One region of the Sphaerobacter thermophilus DSM 20745 genome, then DNA from elsewhere that is predicted to be linked to it. Evidence: riboswitches for the same ligand, from Rfam matches in the RefSeq annotation. Region 1 holds a riboswitch; each other region holds the start of a gene.
The links. A riboswitch is a leader RNA that binds a small molecule or an ion and turns the genes downstream of it on or off. The one in region 1 is predicted to bind S-adenosylmethionine.

Region 1 (4,703 bases):
TGTAGACGCCGTTCTTGGCCTGCCGGAAGTAGGCGGCGCGCGGGTCGAGATCGACCTCGGGGGCGATTTCGTCCACGCGGGGCAGCGGGTGCATCAGGATCGCGTTCGGATGCATCAGGCGGAGGCTCGCGGCGTCGATGACGTAGAGTCCCCGCGCGGCCTCGTACTCCTCCTCCGAGGTGAAGCGCTCGTGCTGGATGCGGGTCTGGTAGACGACGTCGACCTCCGGCAGGACCCGCGACAGGTCGCTCTCCTCGCGGAAGCGGACCCCGGCTGCCGCCAGCGCGGCGGTGACGTCGTTGCCCATGCGGACGTTCGGCGGTGAGACGAAGGTCAACTCAATCCCCCGGCACTGCGTCAGGATGAGGGCGAGCGAGCGGGCCGCACGACCGTACTTGAGGTCGCCGACGAGGGCGATGCGCAGGTCGTCGATCCGGCCGAGCTCCGAGCGGATGGTGTAGAGGTCGAGCAGCGCCTGGGTCGGGTGCTCGTGTGGCCCATCCCCGGCGTTGATGACCGGGATGTCGATCACCGACGCAGCGCGGGCGGCGGAGCCGGCCTCCGGGTGGCGGATGACGATGACGTCGGCGTACGACTCGACGATGCGCGCGGTATCCTCGATGGTCTCCCCCTTGGCCGCAGACGAGGTCTCCCGGGCGTACTCGGCCGAGAGGACCTGCCCGCCGAGCCGGATCATCGCCGACTCGAAGCTCAGGCGCGTGCGCGTGCTCGGTTCGAAGAAGAGGGTCGCCATGATCCGGCCGCTGAGCCGGTTGGAGCCGCCGGCAGCCACAATCACGCGCATCTCGTCGGCGCGCGCGAAGAGCTGTTCGAGGAAGGGGCGGTCGAACTGCTGCACGGCGAGGATACTGCGCGCACTCCGCGACCCGGACATCATCTCTCCTTCCTGCTCGGCCGAAAACGGGCCATCCCAGAGTATACCCGGATCGCGGCCTTCTCACCGTCTTCACGCGACCAAGATCTCTGGTCGGAAGAGACATTTCCGAACCCGTCATGGCGGGGCTGGGTGGATCAGGCGTGGAAATGCCGCCCAAACCTATTGACATCCGCGACGGAGGGGCGTAGTATCCGACCCACAACTGAATAGAGTTCTGCTCATCCAGAGTGGTGGAGGGAACGGCCCTGCGAAGCCCGGCAACCAGCGCGTACCGCGCCAGGTGCCAATGCCGGCGGACAGTGTCCGCACGATGAGCGACACGGTTTGTGATCCTCCACCGATGCCGTGGAGGTTTTTTATTGCCCCACGGCCGAGCGCAAAGGCGTTGACGAGGAGAGTACGCGAGGCGCTACGGTCTCAGCGAGCCGCGACGGTGAGAGGCGGCACACGGGCCCTCGCCGAAGATGACCTCCGAGCCGCGGTCTGAACCGGGCAGTCGCCCGCAGTAGGTCCCGCCGGGTTGACCTCCGTTATCCAGGTCAGGGTGCATCCGCACCCACCGAGGCGCGCGTCGCGAGGCGCGGGCGAAGCGGGGTGGTACCACGGGTTCGCGAGCCCGTCCCCAGCATCCGGGGACGGGCTCTCTTCGTCCCCGGCGAATCACACCAGGTCAGTCACCGGCAGTGGAGTGGGAAGGCGAACGTGCAGCCCGCAGGGTGCTGTACGGATCGCCCGACGACCGTATGGAAGGAGCGGACCGTGAGTAACCAATTCGAGGCCCCGCGTGGCGCGCTGCTCGTCGGGAGCGTCCCGTTGGCCGATGCCGCCGAGGTTTTCCAGACTGCCGCCGGGATCCTCGGCGACCGCCTGCGCCGCATCCCGGACGGGGAGACCGGCGTGCGCAGCAACTGGATCGGGTGGCAGAACGACGTGCTGGCCAGGGTGCCGCAACTCGAGGTGATCCCGCCGAACCCGGATGACTACGTGCCCGCGCCAAAGTTTCGACTCCGTGCCGGGGTGGACCCGTCGGAGATCCGCTTCGACAACCTGGGCTACGCCGACGCGGCTCGGGAGTCGTACGCGACCTTCACGCAGCTCAAGGCGGCCGGGACGATCCCGGCGCACGTCCGCTTCCAGGTCTCGCTGCCCACGCCCCTGGCGTCGGTCGCCGCCTATGTGCAGCCCGAGTCGCAGGCCGCGGTCGAGCCGGCCTACGAGGCACGCCTGCTGGCCGAGGTGGATGAGATCCTCGCAGCGATCCCGCACGATGAACTGGCGATCCAGTGGGACGTGGCGGTCGAAGTCGGCATCCTGGAGCAGGCCTTTCCGTCCGCCTTCGATAACCCGCTCGAGGCGATCGTCGAGCGGCTGGTCCGTATCGGCGACTACATCCCGGCCGACGTCGAGCTGGGTTACCACCTCTGCTACGGCGATGCCGGCCACAGGCATTTCAAGCAGCCGGAGGACACCCGGCTCCTGACCGACCTCGCAAACCGCATCGTCGCCGGGGTGCAGCGGCCGATCACCTGGCTCCACCTGCCGGTGCCGGTCGACCGCAGCGACGACGCCTACTTCGCCCCGCTGCGCGATCTGCGGCTCGACCCGGAGACCGAGCTGTACCTGGGCCTGGTTCACGACACCGACGGGGTTGAGGGAACCCGGCGCCGCATCGAGGCGGCTCGACGAGTGGTCCCCACCTTCGGCGTCGCGACCGAGTGCGGTCTGGGGCGCCGCCCGCCGGAGTCCATCCCGGCGCTGCTTCGCCTGCATGCCGAGGTGAGCGAGCCGGTGGTGTCGGTGGTGTAGGGGCAGGGCTGTCACGTCCGGCCATGCCCGGCGTGGCAGGCACGTGCCAGACACATCGACGAGCCCCCTCTCCCTGACCTGGGGAGAGGGGGCTCAGGTCTTCCTGCTACCGCATGGTGCTCGGGAGGATGCCCAGCTCGGCGCGGTACTTGGCGACGGTGCGGCGGGCGATACGGATGCCCTGCTTGCTCAGGAGGTCGCAGATGCGACGGTCGGTCAGCGGCTGGTTCTCGCGCTCGATCATCTCCTTGATGATGTCCTTCACGCTGAGCGACGGCGTGAAGAAGTCGCTGAACGGGATGACCTTGCGGTTGGGGAGCATCACGAACTTGTTGGCGGTGGCCCGGCTCACGGTCGACTCGTGTACCCCAACCTGCTGAGCGACGACGGCCCGGGTCAGCGGGCGCAGCTCGCGCACGCCGCCGCGCAGGAAGTCCTCCTGCAGCTCGACGATGCACCGCGAGATCTTGTAGAGCGTCTCCCGGCGCTGGTTGATGTTGGAGATGAAGAGCTTGGCACGGTTGACGAACTCGCGGACGTGCTGGCGCTCGGTGTCGTTGTAGTCCCCGCGGGTGCGGCTGCGGCCGATCTCGCGGGCGATCTGGGCGTAGAGCGGGTTCATCCGCAGGTGGAAATGCCGCGTGTCCACGACCTCGACCACCAGATCTCCGTCGCGCAGGCTGACCACCACGTCAGGCGCGACGTAGGGTGAGCGGAGCGGCGTCTTCCAGTAGCGCGCCTCCTGGCTCTGCAGCGGGTAGGGGTTGAGGTGCGCGCGGATGAAGTCGCGCGCTTCCTCGACCTGCTCGTTGGTGATCCCCAGCTCTTTGGCGATGAAGCCAAACTTATGGGCGCCGAACTGCTCCAGGTAGTCGCGCAGGATCGGCTCGACGAAGGGCGGCACCTCGACGCCGATGTCCTTGAGATAGCGCAGTTGGATCAGCAGGCACTCGCGCAGGTCGCGTGCCCCGACGCCGATCGGAGCCACCGACTGGATGTACTCGATCACCCGGTCGACGTACTCCCGCGGGCGGCCGAAGCGGGCGGCAACGTCATCAAGGTCGACATCGATGAAGCCGCGCTCGTCCAGGGAGTTGACCAGGTACTCGGCAACGCTGAGATCCCCATTCTGGCACAGCGTGGCGACGTCGGAGAGGATTTGCTCCTGGAGGGTCTGCTCGGAGGCGACGAGCGTCATGGGGTCGAAGTCGTCGGAGTCGTCGCGCTCCCGCGAGACCGCGGTGTAGAGCTGTTCCGGGTAGTCCTCGAAGGGCTCCTCGGGGTGCTGCTCCCGCTGGTCGATAAGACAGGTAGGGCAGTAGCCCCCCTCGATCACGCCGCCGCAAACGGGGCAGATCTCCCGCTCCTCCATCTCCAGTGCCGGGTTGGCCTCCAACTCCTGCTGGATGACCTCCTGAAGCTCCATTCGTGAGAGGCTGAGGATGTAGTTGGCCTCGATGAGGCTGGGGGAGATCCAGACCCGCATTTCGGGGCTGAGATCCATCGAGACATCCATACCCGGCATGCATACCCTCCTTGACCTTCGTAGGTCTCCCGTACCGTGCGTCTGGTGGGCCGGCCGGGTCGTACAACTCTTAGGCGGGGCTCCGGCGAACCACCGACGCCGGTGGACACGAGGGCGTGCCCGTCCTGTGTCCCCAGTATAGGGGGCGGGGGAAGTCTTGGCAAGAATCTTGCGAGAAAAACGCACTCCGCGGTCGTGCCGGGGGCAAACCGAGGGACCGGTAGTTGGGGGCGGCCTGACGGGTTATTTGCTCCACATTACGCAGGCACCGTGCCACAGGAGGTAGTGCCCGGCAGGCAGGGTGGTGCAGTGTAGCCGCCTTCCTGCTATTATCGTGCGTGGCTCGTGCCGATCGGCTCGTGCATGGTGGCGCGTGTCACCGAGGCGCCCAGGGCTGCGCCGAGCCGCAGGGTACCGGTTAGGGAGTGGAAGACCGTGGGGAGAGGGCTGCGGATCGCCACGATCCGGGGCATC
Region 2 (4,703 bases), 800 kb from region 1:
ACTTCGGCCTCGCCGACATCTACCCGTTGATCGGCTCGGGCGACACGGTCGACGAGAACATTCTGGCCGAGCAGGGCGATGCCGCCATCGGCGTGATCAGTGTCCTGCACTACTCGCCGCTTTACGACTCGCCGGAGAACCAGAAGTTCGTCGAGGCATTCCGCGAGCGCTATGACGCCGCCACCGGCCAGTTCTCGTACCAGGGCTATCTGAACGGGCGGGTCATCGTGGAGGCGCTCAACGCGATCGACGGCAACGTCGAGGACACGGAATCGTTCTTGCAGGCCCTCCGCGAGGTCCAGTTTGTCGGTCCGGCTGGGGAGTTCCGCTTCCACCCCGAGTCGCAGGGGCCCGTCATCCCCGTGTTCGTTCGGCGCGTCGAGGAGTTGCCGGATGGGACGCTGGGCAACGTCGTGATCGACGAACTCGGCGCTGTCGACGACCTGTCGTACTAGAGATGCGAGGCGATTGCAGGGAACCGTACGGGATAGTGGGGAGAATACTGTGACCGCAGAGAAAACCCGCTCCTTGCAGGACATCGTCAGCAGCGTGCCGAACGTGGTGGACTTCCTCCGCAACAACATCTCGGGGGCGCGCATCTACCCAGTGGTGCCCCCGGAGTTCACCAACTGGCGGGACGAGCAGCATTCCTGGCAGGAGACGGTCTGCCTCTTCGACCTCTCCTACCACATGACCGACCTGTATGTGAGTGGTCCCGATGCGTTCCGCCTGCTGGAGCGGCTGGCGATCAATAGCTTCCGAGGCTTTGAGCCCGGCGGCGCCAAGCAGTTCGTCTGCTGCACGCCGGACGGCTACGTGATCGGCGACGGGGTGCTCTTCTACCTCGAGCCGGAGCACTTCAACCTCGTTGGTCGCCCCTCGATGCACAACTGGGTGCAGTACCACGCCGAAACGGGCGGCTACGATGTGCAGCTCGAGCGCGACGAGTGGGCGGTCGGAGACCCGAACCGGCGCCGGAAGGTGTACCGGTTCCAGCTCCAGGGGCCGAACGCACCGGCGCTGCTCGAGAAGCTCAACGGTGGCCCGCTGCCGCCGATCAAGTTCTTCCACACCGGCTGGATCACCATCGCCGGGCACAAGGTGCGCCTCCTGCACCACGGGATGATCGGCGTCGCGGGTGGCGAGCTGATCGGCCCGTTCGAGGAGGGGCCGGAGGTCAAGGCGGCGATCGTCGAGGCCGGCAAAGAGTTCGGCCTGCGGCAGGTCGGCTCCCGCGCCTACTCGAGTAACACGCTGGAGTCGGGTTGGATCCCGTCGCCGCTACCGGCGGTGTATACGGGCGACGAGCTGCGGGCCTACCGCGAGTGGCTGCCGGATACGTCTTTCGAGGCGGTCGGCTCGCTCGGTGGGAGCTTCGTCACTCCCAACATCGAGGACTACTACCTCAATCCGTGGGAATTGGGTTATGGGCGAATCCTGAAGTTCGACCATGACTTCATCGGGCGCGAGGCGCTCGAAGAGATGGCGAAGCGGCCGCACCGCAAGAAGGTGACGCTGGCTTGGAACGGCGAAGATGTCGCAAAGGTCTTCGCCGCGCTCTTTACCAAGCCCAAGGGTCAGCGCCCCAAGTACATCGATCTGCCGGGCACCCAGTACGCCACCTGGATGTACGACGCGGTCCGGAACAAGCAGGGCGACATCGTCGGCATCTCGACCTTCTGCGGCTACAGCTCGAACGAAGCCTCGATGCTCTCGCTCGCAATGGTGGACGAGGCGTACGCGAAGCCAGGCACCGAGGTGATCCTGGTCTGGGGCGAGCCGGACGGCGGCACCCGGAAGCCGTCGGTCGAGCGGCATGTGCAGGTCGAGCTGCGTGCCACGGTCGGCCCCGTGCCCTACGCCGAGCCGTCCCGCCGGTATCGGGAGACGGTCGTCGGACGCTAGGCTTGAATGACGCCCCGGCGCTTCGGAGCGCCGGGGCTCGATCTCGCTTAGGTAGTCCGGCGTTAGCGGGGAACGCCTCGCTCCACGTGCCCGACCTCAGCGCTCGTGGGCGCACGCGGGCGGGGCGGGATGGGAGTTGTGAACGATGGATGAGATGCGTTTGTGGATTGGCGAGCCCCGCTTTGACCTGGCGCACCTGGCGCACGTCGAACTCATCACACCCACCCTCGACGAGAGCGTGCGCTTCTTCACCGAGTTCCTCGGCTTGATCGAGAGCGGCCGGAAGGGCAACTCGGTCTACCTCCGGGGTTGGGACGACTACGCTCACCACACCTTGAAGCTGACCGCCGGCCCGGTGCCGATGATGGAGCACTTCGCCTTTCGTGTGACGTCGCCTGAGGCGCTCGATCGCTGCGTGGCCGAGGTCGAGAAGGCGGGTCTCGGTATCGGCTGGATCGACGGTGACGAGGGGCACGGCCGGGCCTACCGCTTCCGCACGCCCGACGGCCATGTCGTCGAGTTGATCTGGGACATCGAGTGGTACCAGCCGACCCCGGAGACGAAACCGGCCCTGAAGAACCAGGCCTCGCGGTTCCCGGCGCGAGGCTGCAACCTCCGCCGGCTCGACCACATCAACCTGTTCGCCGTCGACGTCCGCGCCTGCCGCGTGGCGTTGCAGGAGACGCTCGGTATGCGCTTTACCGAGGGGATCGTGTTCGACGACGGCTCTGAGAAGGGCGCGTGGCTCACCTCGAACAACAAGGGGTACGAGGTGGCCATCACCGAGGATGCGACCGGTACACCGGGCCGCTTCCACCACGTCTGCTACGCGGTCGATACCCGCGAGGAGGTGCTGAGGGCGGCGGACATCGCGATCGAGTTCGGCGCCCCCATCGAGTACGGCCCTCACAAGCACGCGATTCAACAGACGGTCTTCCTCTACGTCATCGAGCCGGGCGGGCATCGCGTCGAGATCGGTTGCCCCGGCGCGCGGCTCGTGGTCGCGCCCGACTGGAAGCCGATCATCTGGAGCCAGGCGGAGCGCCAGCGTGGGCAGGCCTGGGGGTTGCAGACCGTTGCGACCTTCCACACCCACGGCACCCCGCCGGTGAAGTAGCGAGCTGGCGTTGTCGCCGCCGAGCGATGCCAGCGGGCAGTTCGATGTCCACCGTCCGGTGGTGTGCCTGTCGACTTTGGCCGTCCCTTCGGGTGTACCGCACGACTTAACTGGAGAGGCCCGGTGCGTTGTCGCGCTCCGGGCCCTGTGCTATAGTGCGGCGCAAAGTGAATAGAGCGGTCTCTCTTATCCAGAGTGGTGGAGGGAACGGCCCGACGAAGCCCGGCAACCGACGGATCGCACGGTCCGCGCGGTGCCAATTCCGGCAGCGGCGTTGCCGCTGAGAGATGAGAGTGACGCGGGAGTCAACCGGCTTCTCGCTCACGAGAGGCCCTTTTGTTTGCACCATGATGCGATCGGGGATACGGACCGGTTCGACCGTGCCGCCTGGTGGGCTCCGATGAGCGACCCTGCCGACATGCGGCCCCTGGTGTGGGAGCGGGGCGTACTCCGCCTGCTGGATCAGACGCGGCTTCCGGAGGTCGAGCGCTGGGTCTCAGCGGGCTCGGTCGAGGCCGTCGCGGACGCCATCCGCATTATGCAGGTGCGCGGAGCGCCGGCAATCGGGATCGCGGCGGCGGCTGGGATGGCGATTGCCGCGCGGACCGCGCTCGAACAGGGACAGCCGGTCGACGCAGCCCTTGACCAGGCGGCGCGGACGTTGGGTCAGACCCGACCGACCGCCGTCAATCTGCACTGGGCGATCGAACGTGCGCGCCGGGTGGGTCTCGGTGCTCCGGACGCGGCGACGGCCGTGGACTGGCTCGACCGTCTGGTGGAACGACTCCTTGACCAGCAATGGGCTGCGGATCGCGCGCTCAGCGAACTGGGGTCGGCGCTCTTGCCTTTTGGTGCTCGTGTGCTGACCCACTGTAACACGGGGGCACTGGCGACCGGGGCCTATGGCACCGCGCTCGGGGTGATCCGGACCGCGCACGAGCAGGGCAAGGTGGCGATGGTCTACGTCGACGAGAGCCGCCCCCGCCTTCAGGGTGCCCGGCTGACCGTTTGGGAGTTGACGCGACTCGGTGTGCCCCACACGCTGATCCCCGACGCAGCGGCTGCGGCTCTGATGGCGCGCGGGGAGGTTGACGCGGTCGTGGTCGGGGCCGACCGGATCGCCGCCAACGGGGATGTGGCCAACAAGATCGGGACCTACGCGGTGGCGCTGGCGGCGCGGAGCCATGGGATCCCGTTCTACGTGGCGGCGCCGGTGTCGACCCTCGACCCGGACACACCCGACGGCGCCAGCATCCCGATCGAGGAGCGATCGCCGGACGAGGTGCGCGTCGTGGACGGGATCGCGATCACCGTGCCGGATGCGCCGGTGTGGAATCCCGCCTTCGACGTGACGCCGGCGGAGCTGGTGACGGCCATCATCACCGAGCACGGTGTGCTGGAGCCGCCGTACGACGAGGCGATCCGACGGGCAGTAGCCGCGGTGGCAGAGTAGACTGAGGCGATGCCGCGGTTGGGCGTGGTGAGGCGACGAGCGGAAAGGGACATGGATGGCCGGGAGCACGGACGTCAGGTACGACATCAAGGACATCGGGCTGGCCGAAGCGGGGCGCCGGCGGATCGCCTGGGCGGCTCGCGAGATGCCGGTACTCGGGTTGATTCGAGAGTCGTTCGAGCGTGATCGGCCACTCGAGGGCGTTCGCATCGTCGCCTGCGTCCACGT
Region 3 (4,703 bases), 420 kb from region 1:
TGCCGAGGCGGGCGACTGGCAAGGGGTTGAGGACGTCATCGCTGGGGTGCGACGCGGGATTCTGGCGCTCGCTGAGTCGGGAATTCCGTTCGTCGTCGTACTCGATGGACAGGTGCGTGGTGCCGCGACCACTTGTGCGCTGTGGGCGGATCGGACGGTCGCCTACGTCACGAGCGTCCTCGGCTTCCCCGAGCTGGCGGGCGGGGTGCCGCCACTCGGCAGCGTGACCGGTCTGCTGGTACGCGGGGTCACCATTCCTGGGAGCCCGGCGGTGGGAGGTGCCACAACCGGGGAGGATCGGCCTACGTCGGAGCCTGTCGGGCTTCAGTGGTTCAGCCCGGCGCAAGCTGTGTCGATCCCGTCGGCCGCCCGGGCGCAGCGGTTGGGCGTACTCTCTCCCGGTGATGTAGTGAGCCTGGACCGCGACGGCCTGCTGGAGACGGCCCGCGCGGTGGGTGCAACGCTGGCAAGCAGCGTTCGGGCGCGGCCGGTGAAGCTCCTGGCGCTGGGAGAAGGTGGACAGACCAGCCTCCGCACACTGGTGACTGAAATCACTGCTCAGGCCAACCTCCCACCTGCAACCCGGGAGGTCTGGGAACAGGCTGTCGCGCACCTCGCGGGTGGAGTTTCAATCGCGGAGGCGCTGGCGCATGAGGGGGAGGCGTGGACACGCGCGCTCCGCGACGGCGAGGTGCCGGCGCGACTGCAAACGGTGGTGCGCGAGGCCACGGCACGGCGACGGTAGAACCGGCTCAAGGAGCGGGAGCGAAGGATGGAGACGATCCTGACGGAGCGAACGGGACACGTCCTCGTCATTCGACTGAACCGGCCCGAGAAGCTGAACGCGATCAACCCGCAGATGATGCGCGAGATCGCCGGCGCACTGGAGGACGCACGCGCCGACGACGAGGTGCGTGTCGTCGTACTGGCCGGAAGCGAGCGCGCGTTCTCTGTCGGCGCCGACGTCGATGTCTTCGCGAGCGTGACAACCCGGGATCTGACCGGGGCAAGTTCCGATCGCCCGCAGTGGGCGACGATCTGGGGCTTCGATAAGCCGATGATCGCCGCCGTGTCGGGCTACGTTTTCGGAGGCGGCTTCGAGCTCGCGCTCGCGTGCGACCTCATCGTGGCATCGGAGACGGCACGCTTCGCAAGCCCCGAGGTTCGCCTCGGGCTGATCCCCGGCGCTGGCGGGACCCAGCACCTGGCCCGACGCTTGAGCAAGCCGCTGGCGATGGAGATGGTCTTGACCGGCCGAGAGGTCTCGGCTGAGGAAGCGCTGCGCCTGGGGCTGGTGAACCGTGTCGTGCCGGCGGACCGGTACTTCGACGAAGCGATGGCCCTCGCGAATGAGATCGCGAGCTACTCGCCCGCCGCGACGAAGGCTGCCAAGGCAGCGATCCGGCTCGGGCGGGAAATGCCGTGGGATGCCGGAGTGGCCTTCGAGCGCGAGCACTTCCTGCGCGTCTTTGAGACGGAAGAGGCGCAGGGCGCGATCCGGGCATTCCTCGAGCGGCGCCAGCGTCGATCATCCTGAGGACTGGTTGTCAGACCCGTGCTGGTGCAGTGCTTCGGGCGCCGCACTGCTCCCGTTTTCTGACACGAGAGTCGGGGAATTGGTAGCAGTGAGAGGGGGGGATTGGACTGTGAATCGGATCACTCGTCGCCAGTTCATCGCCGGATTGTCCGGTCTCACGTTGGGTGGGCTGTTGACGGCGTGTGGCGGAGGCGAGGAGACGACACCCAGCCCGACCACGGCTGCCGCAGCAAGTGCCAGCCCGACCACGGCTGCCGCAGCAAGTGCCAGCCCGACAGCAGCTACCGGGTCGCCCACTCCGGCGACGCCCTCGAGCTCGGAACCGGTGCGGGTTGGTGCCGTCCTTATCCTGACGGGTGACTTCGCCTCGCTTGGGCGGAGCTTGACCGAGGGGATGGAGTTCGCCCTGGACGAAATCGGTGGCGAGGCCGGCGGCCGACCCATCGAGATCATCACCGCGGATTCTAGCGGGAACCCCGAGCAGGCGATCAATAAGGTTCGCGAGCTGCTGCAGCGGGAGAACGTTCACATTATCACTGGCGTGACCCTCAGCAACGAGGCCGCGGCGGTCCGCGACATCATTGTCGAGAGCGAAACGCCCTGGGTGATCTCCAACGCGGCGCTCTCCACGTTGACCCGCGATCCGGCACTGCGGAGCCCGTACATCTTCCGTGTCTCCTACGCCAACGGACAGTACGACGCACCGCTGGCACCGTGGGCATACGAGAACCTGGGATACCGGCGGATCGTGTTGACGACGCTCGACTACGCGGCAGGCCAGGAGCGGTTGGAGGTCTTCCGACGCCACTTCGAGGAAGCCGGCGGCACCGTGGTGGACGAGGTGCTCGCGCCGCTGCACACGCAAGACTACGGACCGTACCTGCAGCGGATCCTGCAAGCCGACGCCGATGCCGTCTGGGCTTGGTACGGCAGCGCCGACGCGGTGCGCTTTGTGACCCAGTACGCCGAGTTCGGGGTGCGGGATGCCTTCCCGCTCTTCGGCGGCGGTGAGCTCACCGACGAGGCGTACCTCGATCAGATCGGCGATGCCGCGCTGGACATCGTCACGTCCAACAACTACGCACCGCTCTACGACTCGCCCGAGAACAAGGCGTTCGTCGAGCAGTTCCGGGAGCGCTACGGGCATCTGCCGGGGCAGCTCGAGTACCAGGGCTACCTCGCGATCCGCGTCATCGCCGAGGCGCTCGATGCCACGGGTGGGGCGATCGAGGACAAGCCGGCCTTCCTCGAGGCGCTGCGCAACGTCCAGTTCACTGGACCTATGGGCGAGTTCCGCTTCCACCCCGAGACGCAGCATGTGATCATGAAAGTGGTTATCCGACGGGTGGAGCGGCTTGAGGACGGCAGCCTCGGCAATGTCGTGATCGGCGAGGTCCCGGACGTCGACGACCTTTCGTACTAGACCCGAGTGGGCCTGTCCCGCCGGGGCAGCCTGCGGTTGCCAAACCGCCAGGGATGGCAGGGGCGGCAGGCGTCGGGGCGGTCGGCGCGGTGGCATCGAGGAGCGCATGTTACTGGCGTCGGTCGTGCGGGAACACGCACCTGCCGTCCCTGTCTCCTTGACAATTCTGGCGCGCCGGAGTATTCTCCCGGCCGACAAGTGAATACCACCTACGCTCATCCAGAGTGGTGGAGGGACCGGCCCTGCGAAGCCCGGCAACCAGCGCGCTCGGCGCGCCAGGTGCCAATGCCGGCGGACGAGATGTCCGCACGATGAGCGTAGAAGTCCTGCTACCCCTCCACCGTTGTGTGGGGTTTTTTGTACCCCACGACAAGATGTGTCCGCGTTGTGGTGATACTCCAGCGCCGCGTCCGCGCAGGCTGGCGTATTGCCTCGTGTCCTAAGGAGGAGGTAGGGGAATCGTGGTCGCCTCGATCAGCGCTCCGCACTCCCCAGCGCCGCCCTAATCCCGATCGGCCGCGCTCCACGTCGGCCGACAACGGTCGTTCCCGCTGACCGAACCGAATATCGCACCGAGCTTCGCGGAGGCGTCACGCGGCCGTGCAGGGCCGTGCTGTGCCGCGAACGGGTCTGGTGTGCGTTTGAGGGAGGAGACCGCTATCGGTGATCGAAATCGAGAACCTACGGAAAGAGTATCGCCAGCGGGACCGGACGGTGGTCGCGCTGGACGGCGTTAGCCTGACGGTCCGACCCGGCGAGATCTTCGGCGTCGTCGGGCAGAGCGGCGCGGGAAAGAGCACGCTGATCCGCTGCGTCAACCTCCTGGAGCGACCGACCTCCGGGGTGGTCCGGGTCAACGGTCAGGACATGACCCGGTTGCGGGGCGCTGAGTTGCGCCGTGCGCGCCAGCGCATTGGCATGATCTTCCAGCACTTCAACCTGCTCAGCTCGCGGACGGTCGCCGAGAACGTCGCGCTGCCGCTCGAAGTCATGGGCTATCCCCGCCGCGAGCGGCAACGGCGTGTGGCGGAACTGCTCGCCCTGGTGGGGCTGGAGGACCGGGCAGATGCCTACCCAGCCCAACTCTCCGGCGGCCAGAAGCAGCGGGTCGGCATCGCGCGGGCGCTTGCGGCTGAGCCGGCGGTGCTCCTCTCCGATGAGGCGACGTCGGCGCTCGACCCCGAGACGACTCAGTCGATCCTGGCACTGCTGCGTGACCTGAACCAGCGGCTCGGCTTGACGATCCTCCTCATCACCCACGAGATGGGGGTCGTCAAGGAGATCTGCCACCGCGTGGCCGTCCTCGAGGCCGGTCGGATCGTCGAGTCCGGCACTGTGGCGGAACTTGCGAGCCGACCGGGATCGCACCTGGCGACGACGCTCTTCCCACGCCCGGCGCTCAACGGCAATCGGCCCGATGGTCTGCTCGCGACGTTGACGTTCGTCGGGGCTGCCGCCGATGCGCCGGTGATGACGACGCTCGTCCGGCAGTTCTCGGTCGACGTGAACGTGCTGAGTGGCAGCATTGAGCTGGTGCAGGGCGAACGGATCGGTCAACTCCAGGTCGCGCTGAGTGGGGACCGGATCGACGAAGCCCTGGAATGGCTCCGCGGCCAGGGCCTGGGCGTGGAGGTGCACTAATGGGCTGGTTCGATCTGTGGCCGTCGCTCCGGGAAGCGCTGTTCGCCACGCTCTACATGGTCAGCGTATCGGCCGTGATTGCGGTGCTCGGCGGGCTCCCGA
Region 4 (4,703 bases), 340 kb from region 1:
CAGCAGGTAGATCGGGGAGATCCGGCGGCGAGCGACGTAGACGACATCGATGGCCGCCAGCCCGGCCGCGCTCCCGACGGCCAGCAGGCGAACCTCGGGGGACACGCGACGCCGCAGCCCGGCCAGCATCAACACCCCGCCGACCACCGTGATCAGCGCGCCTACCGTCTTGACCAGCCAGCCGTCCACCTTCGGGCCGGTGACGGCCATGAAGGTGCGCAGGCTGACGAGCGGCCAGATGCCGGTCGGCAGGTAGTACAGCGCCTGGAGGATCGAGATCATCGATTGCCGGTCGGCTGGCTGCATGGTTCACCCCTTCAGCGGCCTCTCCCGGCGCACGGGAGCGGGCGATACCGGCCACACGGCGCTTGCACGCGGTGTGCCAATGGCTCCTGGTCCAGGACGGCAGCACGGGGTGCTGTCGGGCGACGCTCCACCACTCGATGAGTCAGTGCAGTCGCAGCGCCGGGAAACGCCTGCACCGTTCCGGCAACCGGTGTGGCCATCACCCGGACGATGAGTGGATCGTCCCGGGGCGACCCCGGCCTTCAGCCGCCAGGCGCCGGAGCTCCGATTCCGGCATCCGCCAGGAGACGAGGACGAGCCAGATCATCCACACCAGGCTCAGCACCCAGGCCAGCACGATCTCGATCGACAGCGTTTGCGAGAAGCCCTCGGCGCCAACCACCCAGCCCTGGACCAGATAGACGAGGCCGGACAGGCCCATCAGGAACGCGATGGGCCACGGGACCCACGCCGTCCGCACGACCGCGACTGAAAACAGGAGCAGGGCGAGGCCAAGCGCATAGTCGTGGTAGCTCCGCATCCCCCACTCGATCCAGCGGATGGCCTCGGCGCTCGCGAAGCGCGCCGCCTTCTCGGCGTCCGGGGCGCGTACCCACGCAGCATCGGCCTGCTTGTTGGCGACCCCGTCGACCGCCTGGAGGGCGCCGTACAGCGCGAGCGCGACCCCGGCCAAGACGGCACCGAATCGTCCTGCCCATCTGGCCGTGCCCGCCCGCAGATCCACGCCGAAGTAGAGCGCGAGCAGCCCGGCAAGCAAGATCCCCATGGCCACGAACTGGCCGACGTGGACCACCGTCCAGTTCCCACTGCCGGCGTACACGGCGAAGATGGTGGGATGGTCATTGGCCTCTCCACCGGCGTGGAGCTGGGTGACCCCGATGTACAGGAGTTGTCCCACGAGCAGCAACGCGGCCGACAGGCGCAGCGATGCGCCGGAGGTGGTATTGTCCATGCCCGGACCCCTCGTGTAGCGCTCCGGTCGACTCCCTCTAGCGCAAGACGCGCGCAAGCCACTTACCACCACGAGAGCAACTCCGACCAGCAGGAAGCGGTAATGGCCACTCTCACGGCCGTCCCTCTACGCGCACCACGATCCGATGTCAACCTGGTGGGCGTGAATTCGGCTGTGACTCGACGAACCGGTGCGATGGGCGATTGCCAGATGTCAGGGAATGGGACTTGACAGAGACCCTGGGAGTCCAGTACGATCAGCGCCACAAGTGAATATGGCCTACGCTCATCCAGAGTGGTGGAGGGAACGGCCCTGCGAAGCCCGGCAACCAGCGCGTACTGCGCCAGGTGCCAATGCCGGCGGACAGTGTCCGCACGATGAGCGAACGAATGAAGGCCCCCTCCACCTGGTGTGGAGGGTTTTTTGATCCCTCCCACAGCCAAGCAGACGGCCAGCAACGGCGATGACGAGGAGAGTAGCCCGGAAACCACGGCTCTAGCGAGCCGCGACGGTGGAAGGCGGCGCACGGGTGCCGGGTGAAGATGACCTCCGAGCCGCGGGCTGAACCGGGCAGTTGCCCCCAGTAGGTACCGCCGGGTTGACCTCCGTTATCCAGGTCAGGGTGCATACGCACCCACTGAGGTCCGCGTCGCGAGGCGCGGGCGAAGCGGGGTGGTACCACGGGCTCTAGCGCCCGTCCCCGAGGCCGGGGACGGGCGTTTTGTATTCCCCGCCCCGGCCGATGGCAGGCACCAGGGCTGAGCAACCTTGACCGCCGCGGGAGGGGAACGTGACCATCACGACCGACGCATCGACCGTATCGACTCGCCGCTCGCTCACGATCGCGACGCCCGATGCACCGTTCATCACGGAGCAGGGCGCGACGATCCCATATGTCGAGCTCGCCTACGAGACCTGGGGCGAGCTCAATGCGGACGGCGACAACGCCGTCCTCGTCACCCACGCCCTGACCGGCGACAGCCACGTCGCCTCGCATGGCCCAGACGACAGGCCGGGCTGGTGGGAGCCGCTGGTCGGCCCCGGTCGCCCGATCGACACCGACCGCTTCTTCGTCGTCTGCTCCAACCTGCTGGGGAGCTGCTACGGCTCGACCGGGCCGTGCTCGATCGACCCGCGAACCGGCACGCGCTACAACCTGCGCTTCCCCTCGATCACGGTCCGCGACATGGTCGCGGCGCAGGCCCGCCTGCTGGAACGGCTCGGCGTCCGGCGGCTGCACGCCGTGATCGGCGGCTCGCTCGGCGGGATGCAGGCGCTGGAGTGGGCGGCCATGTTCCCGGATTACGTCGACCGAATCGTGCCGATCGCCACGTCGGGCCGCTTCAGCCCGCAGGGGATCGCCTACAACGAGGTGCAGCGGCGCGCGATCATGCTCGATCCGGCCTGGCGCAACGGCGAGTACGAGCCCGGCATGGGACCCGACCGCGGCCTGGCTCTGGCCCGCATGGTCGGCATGATCACCTACCAGAGCGACGAGTTGATGCAGGCCCGCTTCGGCCGCCGGCCGGAGGCCCGTTACACCGCCTGGCCGGAGTTCCTCACCCGCTACGATGTCGAGGGGTACCTGCACTACCAGGGGGACAAGCTCGTACGCCGCTTCGACGCCAACTCGTACCTCTACCTGACACGCGCGATGGACTCGCACGACCTGGGTCGCGGTCGCGGCGGGTACGAGGAAGGGCTGGCGCGCATCCAGGCGCGGACGCTCGCGGTCAGCATTCGCTCCGACATCCTGTTCCTGCCTATCTACGGCCGCGAGATCGCCGAGCACCTGCAGCGCCTGGGACGCGACGCGCGCTACTACGAGCTGGACTCGCCCAACGGACACGACGCCTTCCTGAAGGACTTCCACCTCCTGGCGCCGATTATCAAGTCCTTTATCGAGGAGCCGTAGCCGTGCTGAACGACGAGGCACGGCCACCGCCAGGGCGCGGGAAGCACGCCCGCGCCCGACGACCGCGGCCGGAAGAGGCCGGCCACTGCATGACACGAGTGATCGAATGGTTCGAGAGGAGAACGTAGCCGTGAGCGAGAAGAATGGAACCGAGCGTCGCTGGGGATTCAGCACACGACAGGTCCACGCAGGCCAACAGCCGGACCCGACCACCACGGCCCGCGCGGTGCCGATCTACCAGACGACCTCGTTCGTCTTCCACAATGCGGAGCACGCCGCCCAATTGTTCGCGCTGGAGCAGTTCGGCAACATCTACACCCGCATCATGAACCCCACCAACGACGTGTTTGAGCAGCGCGTTGCCTCGCTCGAAGGGGGTGTCGCGGGCCTGGCGACCGCCTCCGGCCAGGCAGCGGAGTCGCTCGCCATCTTCACCTTCCTTGAAGCGGGGGACGAGATCGTTTCGGCTGCCAGCCTCTACGGCGGCACCTACAATCTCTTCGCCGTGACCCTGCCGAAGCACGGCATCACCACCCGCTTCGTCGACCCGTCGAACCTCGACAACTTCCGCGAGGCGATCACCGACAAGACCCGCGCGCTCTACATGGAGACGATCGGCAACCCGCGACTCGACGTGGTGCGCATCCGCGACGTGGCGGCCATTGCCCATGAGGTGGGCGTGCCGCTGATCGTGGACAACACCTTCGCCACACCGTATCTCTGCCGGCCGATCGAGCACGGGGCCGACATCGTGGTCCACTCGGCAACGAAGTGGATCGGCGGCCACGGTACCAGCATCGGCGGGATCATCATCGACGGCGGGCGCTTCGACTGGACCAACGGCAAGTTCCCCAAGATGGAGGAGTACGTCGAGCGCTTCGGCAACCTCGCCTACATCGTGCGCGCCCGTGTGGAGCCCCTCCGCGACCTCGGACCGGCCCTCTCGCCCTTCAACGCCTTCCTCTTCCTGCAGGGTCTGGAGACGCTCTCGCTGCGGATGGAGCGCCACTGCGAGAACGCCCTGGCCGTCGCTCGCTGGCTGGAAGACGACCCGCGCGTCGAGTGGGTTAACTACCCCGGACTGGAGAGCCACCCCTACCACGACGTCGCCCGTGAGCAGCTCGAGCACGGCTTCGGCGGGGTGCTGAACTTCGGCGTCAAGGGCGGCATCGAAGCCGGTCGCGCCGTGATCGACAACGTTCAGCTCTTCTCGCTGCTCGCCAACGTGGGCGACGCCAAGTCGCTCATCATCCACCCGGCGACGACGACCCACGAGCAGCTCAGCGAGGAGGAGCAGCTCGCGGCCGGCGTCACGCCCGACCTGCTGCGCCTCTCGATCGGTATCGAGGACGTCGAGGACATCATCGACGACCTCGACCGGGCGCTCAACATCGCCGTGGGCCGGTCCGTGCACGCGACCGTCTAGGCACGCGGGTACGCTGCGCCCGTCCGCCCACGCGCCGACCGGGCCCAGAACCACACGACGCCCCCGCAGCGGAGACGAGGTCCATCGCCCCGCCCCCTGTCGGG

Region 2: linked by a shared signal. The riboswitch ahead of mtnA (S-methyl-5-thioribose-1-phosphate isomerase) and the one ahead of STHE_RS09330 (uroporphyrinogen decarboxylase/cobalamine-independent methonine synthase family protein) in region 1 are both predicted to bind S-adenosylmethionine.
Region 3: linked by a shared signal. The riboswitch ahead of STHE_RS07425 (methionine ABC transporter ATP-binding protein) and the one ahead of STHE_RS09330 (uroporphyrinogen decarboxylase/cobalamine-independent methonine synthase family protein) in region 1 are both predicted to bind S-adenosylmethionine.
Region 4: linked by a shared signal. The riboswitch ahead of metX (homoserine O-acetyltransferase MetX) and the one ahead of STHE_RS09330 (uroporphyrinogen decarboxylase/cobalamine-independent methonine synthase family protein) in region 1 are both predicted to bind S-adenosylmethionine.

What each region holds. Positions count from the first base shown of each region.
Region 1 covers NC_013523.1:2,030,530-2,035,232, reverse strand. Annotated here, with positions in the region: gene pyrB (aspartate carbamoyltransferase) at 1-898, opposite strand, end outside; SAM riboswitch class I at 1,114-1,215, shown strand; gene STHE_RS09330 (uroporphyrinogen decarboxylase/cobalamine-independent methonine synthase family protein) at 1,658-2,704, shown strand; gene rpoN (RNA polymerase factor sigma-54) at 2,811-4,229, opposite strand; gene STHE_RS09320 (site-2 protease family protein) at 4,665-4,703, shown strand, end outside.
Region 2 covers NC_013523.1:1,228,090-1,232,792, forward strand. Annotated here, with positions in the region: gene STHE_RS05605 (ABC transporter substrate-binding protein) at 1-455, shown strand, start outside; gene ligM (vanillate/3-O-methylgallate O-demethylase) at 505-1,905, shown strand; gene STHE_RS05615 (VOC family protein) at 2,051-3,022, shown strand; SAM riboswitch class I at 3,206-3,316, shown strand; gene mtnA (S-methyl-5-thioribose-1-phosphate isomerase) at 3,423-4,475, shown strand; gene ahcY (adenosylhomocysteinase) at 4,531-4,703, shown strand, end outside.
Region 3 covers NC_013523.1:1,614,947-1,619,649, reverse strand. Annotated here, with positions in the region: gene STHE_RS07440 (3-hydroxyacyl-CoA dehydrogenase family protein) at 1-745, shown strand, start outside; gene STHE_RS07435 (enoyl-CoA hydratase/isomerase family protein) at 773-1,537, shown strand; gene STHE_RS07430 (ABC transporter substrate-binding protein) at 1,863-2,960, shown strand; SAM riboswitch class I at 3,173-3,278, shown strand; gene STHE_RS07425 (methionine ABC transporter ATP-binding protein) at 3,624-4,601, shown strand; gene STHE_RS19200 (methionine ABC transporter permease) at 4,601-4,703, shown strand, end outside.
Region 4 covers NC_013523.1:1,689,301-1,694,003, forward strand. Annotated here, with positions in the region: gene STHE_RS07765 (hypothetical protein) at 1-306, opposite strand, end outside; gene STHE_RS07770 (hypothetical protein) at 506-1,258, opposite strand; SAM riboswitch class I at 1,541-1,642, shown strand; gene metX (homoserine O-acetyltransferase MetX) at 2,049-3,173, shown strand; gene STHE_RS07780 (O-acetylhomoserine aminocarboxypropyltransferase/cysteine synthase family protein) at 3,280-4,599, shown strand.